Regions from separate parts of the Klebsiella sp. I138 genome, predicted to be linked through region 4. Evidence: predicted binding sites of a transcription regulator. Region 4 holds the regulator's gene; each other region holds the start of a gene.
What was found. The regulator sigma-54, encoded in region 4, starts transcription at its own class of promoters, with help from an activator protein. The targets are predictions, from matches to a motif close to GTTGGCACANNTTTCGCTNT.

Region 1: a site for sigma-54 is predicted at 1,182-1,201, ahead of norV (anaerobic nitric oxide reductase flavorubredoxin). Genes of this name have one in related genera too.
Region 2: a site for sigma-54 is predicted at 1,544-1,563, ahead of hydN (electron transport protein HydN). Genes of this name have one in related genera too.
Region 3: a site for sigma-54 is predicted at 1,801-1,820, ahead of glnA (glutamate--ammonia ligase). Genes of this name have one in related genera too.

The regions. Positions count from the first base shown of each region.
Region 1 covers NZ_CP180447.1:5,336,544-5,339,692, forward strand. The annotation lists gene norV (anaerobic nitric oxide reductase flavorubredoxin) at 1-1,136, opposite strand, end outside; gene norR (nitric oxide reductase transcriptional regulator NorR) at 1,324-2,868, shown strand; gene gutQ (arabinose-5-phosphate isomerase GutQ) at 2,831-3,149, opposite strand, start outside.
Region 2 covers NZ_CP180447.1:5,329,536-5,332,684, reverse strand. The annotation lists gene hypF (carbamoyltransferase HypF) at 1-967, opposite strand, end outside; gene hydN (electron transport protein HydN) at 980-1,507, opposite strand; gene ACMYSK_RS24955 (LacI family DNA-binding transcriptional regulator) at 1,655-2,668, opposite strand; gene ascF (PTS cellobiose/arbutin/salicin transporter subunit IIBC) at 2,936-3,149, shown strand, end outside.
Region 3 covers NZ_CP180447.1:4,074,680-4,077,828, reverse strand. The annotation lists gene glnL (nitrogen regulation protein NR(II)) at 1-116, opposite strand, end outside; gene glnA (glutamate--ammonia ligase) at 304-1,713, opposite strand; gene typA (ribosome-dependent GTPase TypA) at 2,093-3,149, shown strand, end outside.
Region 4 covers NZ_CP180447.1:4,712,700-4,715,848, forward strand. The annotation lists gene ptsN (PTS IIA-like nitrogen regulatory protein PtsN) at 1-176, opposite strand, end outside; gene hpf (ribosome hibernation promoting factor) at 249-536, opposite strand; gene rpoN (RNA polymerase factor sigma-54) at 559-1,992, opposite strand; gene lptB (LPS export ABC transporter ATP-binding protein) at 2,040-2,765, opposite strand; gene lptA (lipopolysaccharide ABC transporter substrate-binding protein LptA) at 2,772-3,149, opposite strand, start outside.

The DNA of each region.
Region 1 (3,149 bases), 620 kb from region 4:
AAGTCCGGGCGCCATTTGGCCTTCAGGCTCAGCGACATTTCAAAACCGGCATCCTGTAAGCGGGTGGACAAACGATCGACTGCGCCACCGCTCCAGCCGTGAGAGCCGAAGGCGCTGGCCCGCTTGTTCCGAAAGCGCAGACCGGTCATCTCTTCCACCAGGCCAGCAATTTTCGGCATCATCACGTTATTCATGGTCGAAGTGCCGACCAGCACGCCTTTGGAGCGGAACACGTTGGTCAGGATTTCATTTTTATCGCTGCGGGCCACGTTGAAGATTTTCACCGCCACGCGCGGGTCCACCTCGGTAATTCCCTGGGCGATAGCATCGGCCATCATGCGAGTATTGTTCGACATGGTGTCGTAGAAGAGCGTGATGCGGTCTTCCTGATAGTCCGCGGCCCATTTCAGATACATTTCGACGATTTGCGTCGGGTTGTCGCGCCAGACCACGCCGTGGGAGGTGGCAATCATCTCAACCGGCAGGTTAAAACCGAGGATTTCGGTAATTTTCGGCGTCACCAGACGGCTGAAGGGTGTCAGAATGTTGGCGTAGTAGCGCTGGCACTGCTCGAACAGCTCGGTCTGATCCACTTCGTCATTGAACAGGTGTTCGTCGCAGTAGTGCTGACCGAAGGCATCGTTACTGAACAGTACCGCGTCCCCGGTCATGTAGGTCATCATGCTGTCCGGCCAGTGCAGCATCGGCGTTTCCACAAAAATAAGCTGTTTGCCGTTGCCGAGATCCAGACTGTCGCCGGTTTTCACCACGTTGAAATTCCACTCCGGGTGATGGTGGTGACCGGTAATGGAGTCAATGGCGTTCGCGGTGCAGTAAATTGGGGTGTCCGGGATACTGTTCATCAGTTCGGTCAGCGCACCGGCATGGTCTTCTTCCGCATGGTTTATCACGATGTAGTCAATATCGGCGAGATCGATTTCGCTACGCAGGTTCTGCACGAACTCGCGGCTGAATTTATGATCGACGGTGTCAATCAGGACATTTTTTTCTTCGCGGATGAGATAGCTGTTATAGCTGCTGCCGCGCAGCGTTTTATATTCGGTACCGTGAAAATCACGGACTTCCCAGTCACGTTGGCCAACCCAATGAATGTTATTTTTAACCAGAATAGACATAGCAACCTCAATTAATTCAGCGTCTTCAAATAAGATGGATTGCTTATATCAAGTTACGTGCCAACTTTTTAATTTGTTGATTTGTAATGTATTTTGTGTTTTTTCATAAACTGATTGATGTCAAAATGACAACGGTTAAAATAGTCGTTATGACACTGACTACTGTCAAAAAGACAATGAGACCACGATGAGCTTTTCCGTAGAAGTCCTGGCGAAAATCGCCATTGATTTACAAAGCGATATTGGCCATGCCGATCGATTTTCGCGTTTGATAGCCACCCTGCGACAGCTGTTGGGGTGTGACGCCTCGGCGCTGCTGCGCTATGACGCGCATCAGTTTGTGCCGCTGGCGATCGACGGGCTGGCTCAGGATGTGCTGGGGCGACGCTTCGCGCTGGCAGGACATCCGCGACTGGAGGCAATCGCCCGTGCGGGTGATGTCGTGCGCTTTCCGGCAGACAGCGATTTGCCTGACCCCTATGATGGACTGATTCCCGGCCAGGAAAGCCTCAAGGTCCACGCCTGCGTGGGGCTGCCGCTGTTTGCCGGACAGACTCTGATTGGTGCGCTGACCCTCGATGGAATGGATGCCGACCGTTTCGATAGCTTCAGCGATGAGGAGCTACGCCTGATTGCGGCCCTGGTGGCGGGGGCGCTGAACAACGCGCTGCTCATTGCCCGTCTCGAAAATCAGAACGTGTTGCCGGAGACCAGTGCGAGCTATACGCCTCCCGACCGCCAGGAGATTATTGGCCTGTCGACGCCGATGCTGCAGCTGAAAAAAGAGATCGATATCGTTGCCGCATCGGATTTAAACGTCCTGATTAGCGGCGAGACCGGTACTGGCAAAGAGCTGGTGGCAAAAGCGGTCCATCAGGGCTCATCGCGGGCGGCTAACCCGCTAATCTATCTGAACTGTGCGGCGCTGCCTGAGAGCGTGGCGGAAAGCGAACTGTTCGGGCATGTGAAAGGGGCGTTTACCGGGGCCATCAGCAACCGCAGCGGCAAGTTTGAAATGGCTGATAACGGCACCTTATTTCTTGATGAAATAGGGGAGCTGTCGCTGGCGCTACAGGCCAAGCTGCTGCGCGTATTGCAGTATGGCGATATCCAGCGCGTGGGCGACGATCGTAGCCTGCGGGTTGATGTTCGGGTGCTGGCGGCGACCAATCGCGATCTGCGCCAGGAGGTGATCGAGGGGCGTTTTCGCGCCGATCTCTATCACCGCCTGAGCGTTTTTCCGCTCTCGGTGCCGGCGCTGCGTGACCGTGACGATGACGTGGTGCTGCTGGCCGGGTATTTCTGTGAACAGTGCCGTTCGCGAATGGGGCTGGCGCAGGTGGTGCTGAGCGATGCCGCGCGGGCAAGGCTACGCGGCTGGTCGTGGCCTGGCAACGTGCGCGAGCTGGAGCATGCGATTCATCGTGCGGTGGTGCTGGCGCGGGCGACGCAGGCGGGCGACGAAGTGCGGCTGGATCCGCCGCATTTTCAGTTTGCCACTGATGCGCCGGGCCTGCCTGCCGCGATGCCGGTCGCGCCGCAGCAGACGATCAACCTGCGCGCGGCGACCGAGGAATTTCAGCGGGAGGCCATTGCCCGTGCGCTAGCGGATAACCAGCGCAACTGGGCGGCTGCGGCCCGCGCGTTAGAACTCGACGTTGCCAACCTGCACCGGCTGGCAAAGCGTCTGGGGCTTAAAGGATCCCGGCCTGATAAAAGTTCTGCAGGTTAATCGCACCCACCAGAACACCGTTTTCATCGACCACCGGCGCGGCGCTGATTTTGTGCTTCATCAGGCGCTCTTTAGCTTCAACTGCACGGCTTTCCGCCTGCAGCGTGACGCCGTTGGGGGTCATCGCCTGGTTAACGGCATCGTTCAGCGTGCCGCCGCCGACCAGCCAGCGACGCAGGTCGCCGTCGGTGAAAACGCCCTGCACGCGGTTTTGTGCATCGCAGACCGCGACCAGACCCAGTCCGGTACGGCTCAGTTCCAGCATCGCGTCCATTACGCGG
Region 2 (3,149 bases), 620 kb from region 4:
GCCCGCTCAGGTTGCCGGAGGTCATCACTAAAGGTCGCGCCAGCGCCTGCAAAACCAGATGCTGCAATGGATTAGATGGCAGCATCACCCCCACTTCATTCAGCGCTGGCGCGATATCCGGACACAGGCCATCGACCTGTGATTTTGTTATCAATACGATGGGCGCAGCGGGTGAACCCAGTAAAGCCTGCGCCTCTTCCGGCAGACTATCCGCCGCCGGTAACATCACCGCCAGCGGCTTTGCCGGACGATGTTTGCGTGCGCGCAGCAGCGCCACCGCACACGGATTCCCGGCGTCACACACCAGGTGAAAACCGCCCACGCCCTTCATTGCGACAATCAGTCCGCCTTGCAACTGGCGAATAGCCGCCTGCAAGGCCGCCTCTCCGAACAGTACTTCCCCTTCAGTACGCCATTCCAGACGTGGGCCGCAGTCGGCACAGGCCACCGGTTGAGCATGAAAGCGTCGGTCTCCGGGGTGGCGATACTCGGTCTCACAGCGTGGACAGAGTGAAAAAGGGGCCATCGAGGTAAAGGGCCGGTCATAGGGCATCGCGCGAATGATGGTGAAACGCGGACCGCAGTGGGTGCAGTTAATAAACGGGTAGCGATAACGCCGCTCCTGCGGATTATTCATCTCCGCCAGGCACGCCGGGCAGGTGGCCGCATCGGGGACAATCTGAGTACGCATATTCCCGCCGCCGCTTTCGCGAATAGCGAAATTCTGTGGCCGCGTGTGCCAGTGAAACGGCTGCGTTTCCACACTGTCGATGCGCGCCAGCGGCGGGCAATGGCGCGCCAGCGCAGCGAGAAATTGCGCTTCATCGCCCAGCAGACGCACCAGTACGCCGTCACCGTCGTTACACACGTCGCCACAGCGGGCTGACTGCTGCGCCAGCTGCCAGACAAAGGGGCGAAAGCCCACCCCCTGTACCTTACCGCGAATGCGAATCTGCACCCCGTTCATTGTGCTGTCGCCTTACCAGGCCAGCGCCGTACGACGCCGTTTTTCGATATTCATCTGCTCGAGCTTATTGCGGTCGACGCAGATCAGCGCGTGAGTCGGGCAGGCCTCCATACAGGCGGGGCCCTCTTCGCGGTGATGGCAAAGATCGCATTTATTGGCTTCCGCTTTTTCCGCCATCACGTTCAGCCCCGCGCCGCTATGGCGAATCACCGGGCGCACAACCACTTCCATTGCGCCGTACGGGCAGGCTACAACGCAGGTTTTACAGCCGATGCAGCGCTCCTGCATAACGTGAATAAAACCCTTATCCCGGCTGATAGCGCCGTTCGGGCAGACGTTAGCACACGGCGCGTCTTCACACTGGCGGCAGGCGGTCGCCGTCGAGACGTTAACGCCTTTGATCACATGGATGCGCGGTAAGAAAGTTTTTGGCGTCAGCGCGGCGCAGTCCTGATGTTCCTGATGAGAGACCACGCAGGCCACTTCACAGGTGCGGCAGCCAATGCATTTGCTCGCGTCGGCAATAATGAAACGGTTCATCCATTTCTCCAGCAGTAAGAAGGTTACGCGGCGGAGTATGCATAATACGTTCCAACTTTTATTATACTGATAATAAAGGAAATTTATGAGATGCAGGCAGGGAATCGATTCTGTCATCGTCACATCTGACGATGACAGATGACGACGTCAGGCGAACGGTCCCGGGGCTATGGAATCACGTTCAAGCAGCTCGCCGGGGAAGGCCTGCTGGTATTTTAAATCGCCGCCGTCGAGCATAAAGATCAGCCGGTTAATGCTCTCTTTGATCATTTCTGTCACCGGTATTTTGACGCTGGAGAGCGCAGGGACCATATACGGCGCCAGCACGATATCATCGAAACCGATGACCGAAACCTGCTCCGGAACCCGGACCCCCTGCTGATGTAGCTGCTTCATCGCGCCAATCGCCATGTCGTCATTGCTCGCCACCAGTGCACTGTAGCAGGCATTGCGCTGGCGCAGCGTTTCGACACCGGCTGCACCGGTTTCTGGCGTCCATTTCCCTTCAACAATCAGCTTGTTATTCAGGGGAATGCCGTGTTTCGTCAGCGCATCTTTGTAGCCAGAAAGGCGTTCAATACCGGTCGGCGAATCCAGCGAGCCGGTAATAAACGCAATATCGCGATGGCCGCGAATAATCAGTTTTTCTACCGCCATAAATGCCGACGCTTTTTGATCGGACCAGACGCAGTGACTGGCGTTACGTCGCAGGCGGCGGTTGAGCACCATAATCGGCTGCGGCTGGTTTTCAACGATCTCGTCCATCTCATCAACGCTAAGAAAACGCGGATAGATGATAATGGCATCGCAGCGCAGGTCGAGCAGGTACTGGATCGCCTCGCGCTCCTCTTCCGCGCTGTGCTTACCATCGGCCAGAATCAGCTGTCGGCCCTTGTCTTCCGTCATCCGCGCAACGTGAAACAGCAGCTCGCTAAAGTACACCCCGTGATAGAGGGTGTTGGTCACCACCAGCCCCAGCGTCTGGCTCTTTTTAGTGGCCAGATTCCGCGCCAGCAGATTGGGCCGGTAGCCGCTTTCCGCCACGGCCTGGAAGACGCGATCTTTCGTTTCCTGGCTGACATAGCCGTTGCCCGACAGCACCCGGGAAACGGTCGCCTTCGAGACACCCGCGCGTTTCGCCACCTCCAGCATCGTTGCCATGTTGTTCTTCCTGTTGCAAAAGATGCCCGCAGTGTACTGCACGCCCCGCCGTTTTACAGCGTCGACTCACGCGCAATGCAGATTCTTTTCGGCTTTACATAGCGATCAAAATCACAAAACTGAAAACTGATTTTTTTTAAATCTTGTACCAATCAATGAAACTCATCATGATTTTGTGGAACCGGTTTCCTACGTATCCCTGATAGCGCACGATATTTTGGTGCGATAACAAGCCAGTACCCTATTGATTAAACAGGATAAAATCCGATGTCGAAAAATTACGCAGCCCTGGCAAAGCAAATTCTGACGGCAGCAGGCGGGGTGGATAACATCACGGCAGTCACCCACTGCATGACCCGTCTGCGTTTTGTCGTCAAAGATGATACGCAGGTGGACAGCGCGGCGCTGAAAAGCCTGAAAGGCGTACTCGGCGTGGTTCGCAGCGACAACCAGTGCCAGGTCATCATCGGCAATACGGTGT
Region 3 (3,149 bases), 640 kb from region 4:
AGCTGCTGTGCCGCCGGGTTCGCGTAATGCACCGCCAGGTCGTCATCGACCAGTAAGATACTGTTGATTAAAGAGTTAAGGATCTGCCCAGCATCGGGCTGAGTGCCTGTTGCCATCTGACAGTCTCCTGAAAAGAGTGCACCATTTTAGTGCATTATAGCTTTTTATGAATAAAAAGCGCATGAGATCAGCATGTTGGTGGAGAAAAAAGCCCATCCTGAGATGGGCTGAAAGTTTCCACGGCAACAAAATATCCCTGGTATCCCACGCCACAACACGGAATACCGAGGATTTACAGCAAAATCAGACGCTGTAGTACAGCTCGAACTCAACCGGGTGCGGAGTCATGCGTACGCGGTCGTTTTCTTCAATACGCAGGGCGATGTAGGCATCGATAGCGTCGTTGGTGAATACGCCGCCAGCCGTCAGGAACTCACGGTCAGCGTCCAGCGCGTTCAGTGCTTCTTCCAGAGAGCCTGCAACCTGTGGGATCTCTTTCGCTTCTTCCGGCGGCAGATCGTACAGGTTTTTGTCCATCGCTTCGCCCGGATGGATTTTGTTCTTGATACCGTCAAGGCCAGCCATCAGCAGTGCTGCGAAGCACAGGTACGGGTTAGCCGCCGGGTCCGGGAAGCGCACTTCGATACGGCGTGCTTTCGGAGAGGTGACCACCGGGATACGGATGGAAGCTGAACGGTTACGGGCAGAGTAGGCCAGCATAACCGGTGCTTCGTAACCCGGGACCAGACGCTTGTAGGAGTTGGTCGTCGGGTTCGCCAGGGCGTTGATCGCTTTAGCGTGCTTGATGACGCCGCCGATGTAGAACAGCGCTTGTTCAGACAGGCCTGCATACTTGTCGCCAGAGAACAGGTTGACACCGTTCTTGGACAGAGACATGTGGCAGTGCATGCCGGAACCGTTATCACCAAACATAGGTTTTGGCATGAAGGTCGCCGTTTTGCCGAAGCGGTGAGCGACGTTATGCACGACATATTTGTAGATCTGAATTTCGTCCGCTTTTTTGGTCATGGTGTTGAAGCGGGTAGCGATTTCGTTCTGACCTGCGGTGGCCACTTCGTGGTGGTGAGCTTCAACAACCAGGCCCATTTCTTCCATGATCATACACATGGTAGAACGGATGTCCTGAGAGGAATCGACCGGCGGAACCGGGAAGTAACCGCCTTTCACGCCCGGACGGTGACCTTTGTTACCACCTTCATATTTGGTGGAAGAGTTCCATGCGCCTTCGATATCATCGATAGCAACGTGGGAACCAGAGATAGACGCGCCAAAACGGATATCGTCAAACAGGAAGAACTCTGGCTCTGGCCCGAACAGTACGGTGTCTGCCAGACCGGTAGAGCGCAGATACTCTTCAGCGCGTTTGGCGATGGAGCGCGGGTCACGGTCGTAGCCCTGCAGCGTGCCTGGTTCCAGGATATCGCAGCGGATGATCAGCGTTGGTTCTTCAAAGAACGGGTCGATCAGCGCGGTGGTCGCATCCGGCATCAGAACCATGTCAGATTCGTTAATACCTTTCCAGCCACCAATCGAGGAGCCATCAAACATTTTGCCTTCTTCGAAGAATTCGGCATTTACCTGATGAGAAGGAATTGTGACGTGCTGTTCTTTACCTTTGGTATCGGTGAAGCGCAGGTCGACAAACTTCACTTCATGCTCGTTCAGCATCGTCAAAACGTGTTCAGCGGACATACTTAAACTCTCCCGGATTGGTCATTGTCGTCGTGGTAACGAAAACTTTTTAACTGCTTAATGTGGCGTTGTTGCCTTAAAAAATATAAAGCGAAATCTGTGCCAACTTTTAAATTGCCCCCAAAAGGCGTTATCATGCACTCCATCGTGCAAAAGGGCTGCACCATCATGAATGCATTGCACCAATATAGTGCATTTATGTGAACGTCGTGCACTTATTTGGTGCAATTTACCTTTAATAACCCTTTTAACGCTCCGTGAAAGCGATCACAAAGAAACTCTGCAATACTTGTTTGTGGAGGATGTTTGTGATCCTGTTTTGTACTGCGATTAATCCGTGTACAATAACGCGCTATTTCTAAATGCCTGAGGCAAAGTTGTGATCGAAAATTTGCGTAATATCGCCATCATCGCGCACGTTGACCATGGTAAAACTACCCTGGTTGATAAGCTGCTGCAGCAATCCGGTACGTTCGATGCGCGTGCCGAAACTCAAGAGCGAGTGATGGACTCCAACGATTTGGAGAAAGAGCGTGGGATTACCATCCTCGCGAAAAACACCGCTATCAAATGGAATGATTACCGTATCAACATCGTTGATACCCCTGGGCACGCCGACTTCGGAGGTGAAGTTGAGCGTGTAATGTCCATGGTTGATTCCGTTCTGTTGGTCGTTGACGCAATGGATGGCCCAATGCCGCAGACGCGCTTCGTAACCAAGAAGGCATTTGCTCATGGCCTGAAGCCAATCGTGGTCATCAACAAGGTTGACCGTCCGGGCGCACGCCCTGACTGGGTCGTCGATCAGGTATTTGACCTGTTCGTTAACCTTGATGCGACTGATGAGCAGCTGGACTTCCCGATCGTTTACGCTTCTGCGCTGAACGGTATCGCGGGTCTGGATCATGAAGATATGGCTGATGATATGACTCCGCTGTATCAGACCATCGTCGATCGCGTACCGGCTCCGAACGTGGACCTGGATGGCCCGCTGCAGATGCAGATCTCCCAGCTGGATTACAACAACTACGTTGGCGTAATTGGCATCGGCCGCATCAAACGCGGCAAAGTGAAGCCAAACCAGCAGGTCACTATCGTTGATAGCGAAGGCAAAACCCGTAACGGTAAAGTCGGTAAAGTTCTGACCCATCTGGGTCTGGAGCGTATCGACAGTGACATCGCAGAAGCAGGCGATATCATCGCGATCACCGGTCTGGGCGAACTGAACATCTCTGACACCATCTGCGATCCGCAGAATGTTGAAGCGCTGCCGGCGCTGTCAGTCGATGAGCCGACCGTATCCATGTTCTTCTGCGTTAACACCTCTCCGTTCTGTGGTAAAGAAGGTAAGTACGTTACCTCCCGTCAGATTCTTGACCGTCTGAACAAAGAACTGGTGCATAACGTGGCGCTGCGCGTTGAAGAAACTCCGGATG
Region 4 (3,149 bases):
TTCTCACGGGTGAGGATCGCTTCAAACACCACCTGCGACGGTAAACCTAACTGTTTTGCTGCCAGCTCACTGATGATTTCCAGCGCGCGTTTTTTGCTCTGGCAGTGGACCTGACTGCGGGTACATTCCTGGTTAAGGACATTGCTCAGTTGTAGAGCCGAATCGTTGTTCATCATAATTTCACCTGAGCGCGCCCTTTGCCTGTCACCAATGAGAGCCGGTGGCAGGCAAGGGCGGCGCCCGGACAATTAGTGTTGTTTTAGTTTATCTTTATGTTTTGTTAACTGTCTTGCCAGCTTATCGATAAGACCATCGATGGCGGCATACATATCCTGCCCTTCCGCACTGGCATGGATTTCGCCACCGTTGACATGCAGATTGGCATCCGCGATTTGCGTCACCTTCTCTACTTTTAACACAATATAGACCTGGTTGATCCTGTCGAAAAACTGTTCCAGTTTGCCGAACTTCGCGTTGACGAAGTCGCGCAGTGCAGGGGTTATCTCGACGTTGTGTCCTGTAATGTTGAGCTGCATAGTGTCTTCCTTATCGGTTGTGTCAGACCAGTTGTTTACGCTGGTTAGACGGCGGAATGGATAAAGACTCTCGGTACTTAGCGACGGTACGGCGTGCCACCATGATACCCTGTTCAGACAGGATGGTGGTCAGCTTACTGTCACTCAACGGCTTCGCCGGATTCTCCGCGGCGATTAACTTCTTCACCAGCGCACGAATAGCCGTCGACGATGCTTCGCCGCCGCCTTCCGTATTAACATGGCTGGAAAAGAAATATTTCAGCTCAAAAATACCGCGTGGACTGTGCAGATATTTTTGGGTGGTAACACGTGAAATAGTCGATTCATGCATTTCGACGGCCTGGGCGATATCCGCCAGTACCATCGGTTTCATAAACTCTTCACCCCGATCGAAAAAGGCTTGCTGCTGTTCGACGATGCAGCGGCTGACGCGCAGCAGCGTGTCGTTTCGGCTTTCCAGGCTCTTGATTAACCAGCGGGCTTCTTGCAGGTTGCTGCGGATAAACTGGCTGTCTGCGTCATTACGCGAGCTGTTACCCATGGCCGCGTAATGCTGGTTGATTTTCAGGCGCGGGATGCTGTCTGAGTTCAGTTCGACAACCCAGCGATCGCTGACTTTACGCACCAGTACGTCAGGAATGACGTATTCCGGTTCGCTGGTCTGGATCGACTGGCCCGGACGCGGGTCGAGGGACTGGATCAGATTAACCGCTTCTTTCAGCACCTCTTCTTTGAGCCGGGTGACGCGCATCAGGGAGCGGAAATCGTGGTTGGCGAGTAGATCGAGATGATCGCTGATGATCAGTCGGGCTTCTTCCAGCCACGGCGTCTCTTTGGCGTATTGTGAAAGCTGGACCAGCAGACAGTCGCGTAGATCTTTTGCCGCTACGCCGACCGGATCAAAACGCTGGATCCGCTTGAGTACCGCTTCAACTTCTTCGAGGCCGATTTCGTCATCGTCGATGCTCTCGACAATATCTTCCACTCGAACGGTGAGGTAGCCGGTATCATCCACGGCATCGACAATCGACGTGGCAATCGCGCGATCGGTATCGGTAAACGGCGTCAGCTCGACCTGCCACATCAGGTAATCCTGCAGACTTTGTGTCGTTTCGCCTTGATAAACTGGCAGCTCGTCGTCCTGGTAATCCACGCCGTTGCCTGACGGTGTGCCGGCGGTGTAGATTTCATCCCAGCTGGCGTCGAGCGGCAGCTCTTCCGGCATCTCTTTTTTTTCCAGAGCGTCGACGCTATCCAGCGACTCGCGGTCCTCGATCTCTTTGGTTTCTACCTCATCGTGAAGATCGGTTTGCTCAAGCAGCGGATTACTCTCCAGCGCCTGCTGGAGTTCCTGCTGGAGTTCTAACGTGGACAGCTGCAGCAAGCGGATGGCCTGCTGCAGTTGTGGCGTCATGGCAAGCTGTTGGCTTAGCCTTAATTGCAAACCTTGCTTCATATTCAGGGCTAATATCTCCGGCTAAAACGTCTGTAACCTCTACCCTATCAGAGTCTGAAGTCTTCCCCAAGATACACGCGCTTAACCTGCTCGTCTTCAAGGATTTCCTGCGGGGTTCCGTGAGCTATCAGGTGGCCCTGGCTGACGATATAGGCACGTTCGCAAACGGCCAGCGTTTCCCTGACGTTATGGTCAGTGATCAGCACGCCAAGGCCGCTGTCACGCAGATGCTCGATGATCCGTTTGATATCAATAACTGAAATGGGGTCAACGCCGGCGAAGGGTTCATCCAGCAGAATGAATTTCGGGTTGGCGGCCAGCGCACGGGCGATTTCGACACGGCGGCGTTCACCACCGGAAAGCGCCTGTCCCAGGCTGTCGCGCAGATGCTCGATGTGAAACTCTTCCATCAGCTCTTTCGCGCGATCTTCACGTTGTTCAGTGCTGAGATCGTCACGAATCTGCAAAACGGCCATCAGGTTGTCGTATACGCTCAGACGGCGGAAAATGGACGCTTCCTGGGGCAGATAGCCGATCCCACGACGCGCACGGGCATGCAGCGGCAGCAGGCTGATATCTTCATCATCGATGATGATGTTGCCAGCGTCGCGCGGCACAATGCCGACGACCATGTAGAAGGTTGTGGTTTTACCGGCCCCGTTTGGGCCAAGCAGACCAACAATCTCGCCGGAGTTCACGGTCAGACTGACATCTTCCACCACGCGGCGGCCTTTATATGCTTTGGCGAGGTTTTTTGCGGTTAATGTTGCCATAACGAATTAGTTACCCTTCTTTTGCTGGTTGGCACTTTTGTCTTGCAGCTGCGAAGGAACCAGAACCGTCGTCACGCGCCCGCCTTTATTGCTGAACGCCTGCATTTTCTGCTCTTTCACCAGATAGGTGATTTTGTCGCCCTGGATGTTGCTGTCGAGCTGGTCGAGGTGTGCATTCCCGGTCAGCACGACAAAATCGTTCTGCAGTTCATAGTGCATTTTCTCGGCACGGCCTTTCACCGGTTTGCCGTTGTCCTGCATCTGGTAGAAGGTTGCAGGATTACCGAAACCGTCGATCACCTCTTTGCCTTTTTCACCACCAGGGCGGGTCACCACAACCTTATCAGCGTTGATTTTAATGGTGCCCTGGGTGACGACGACATT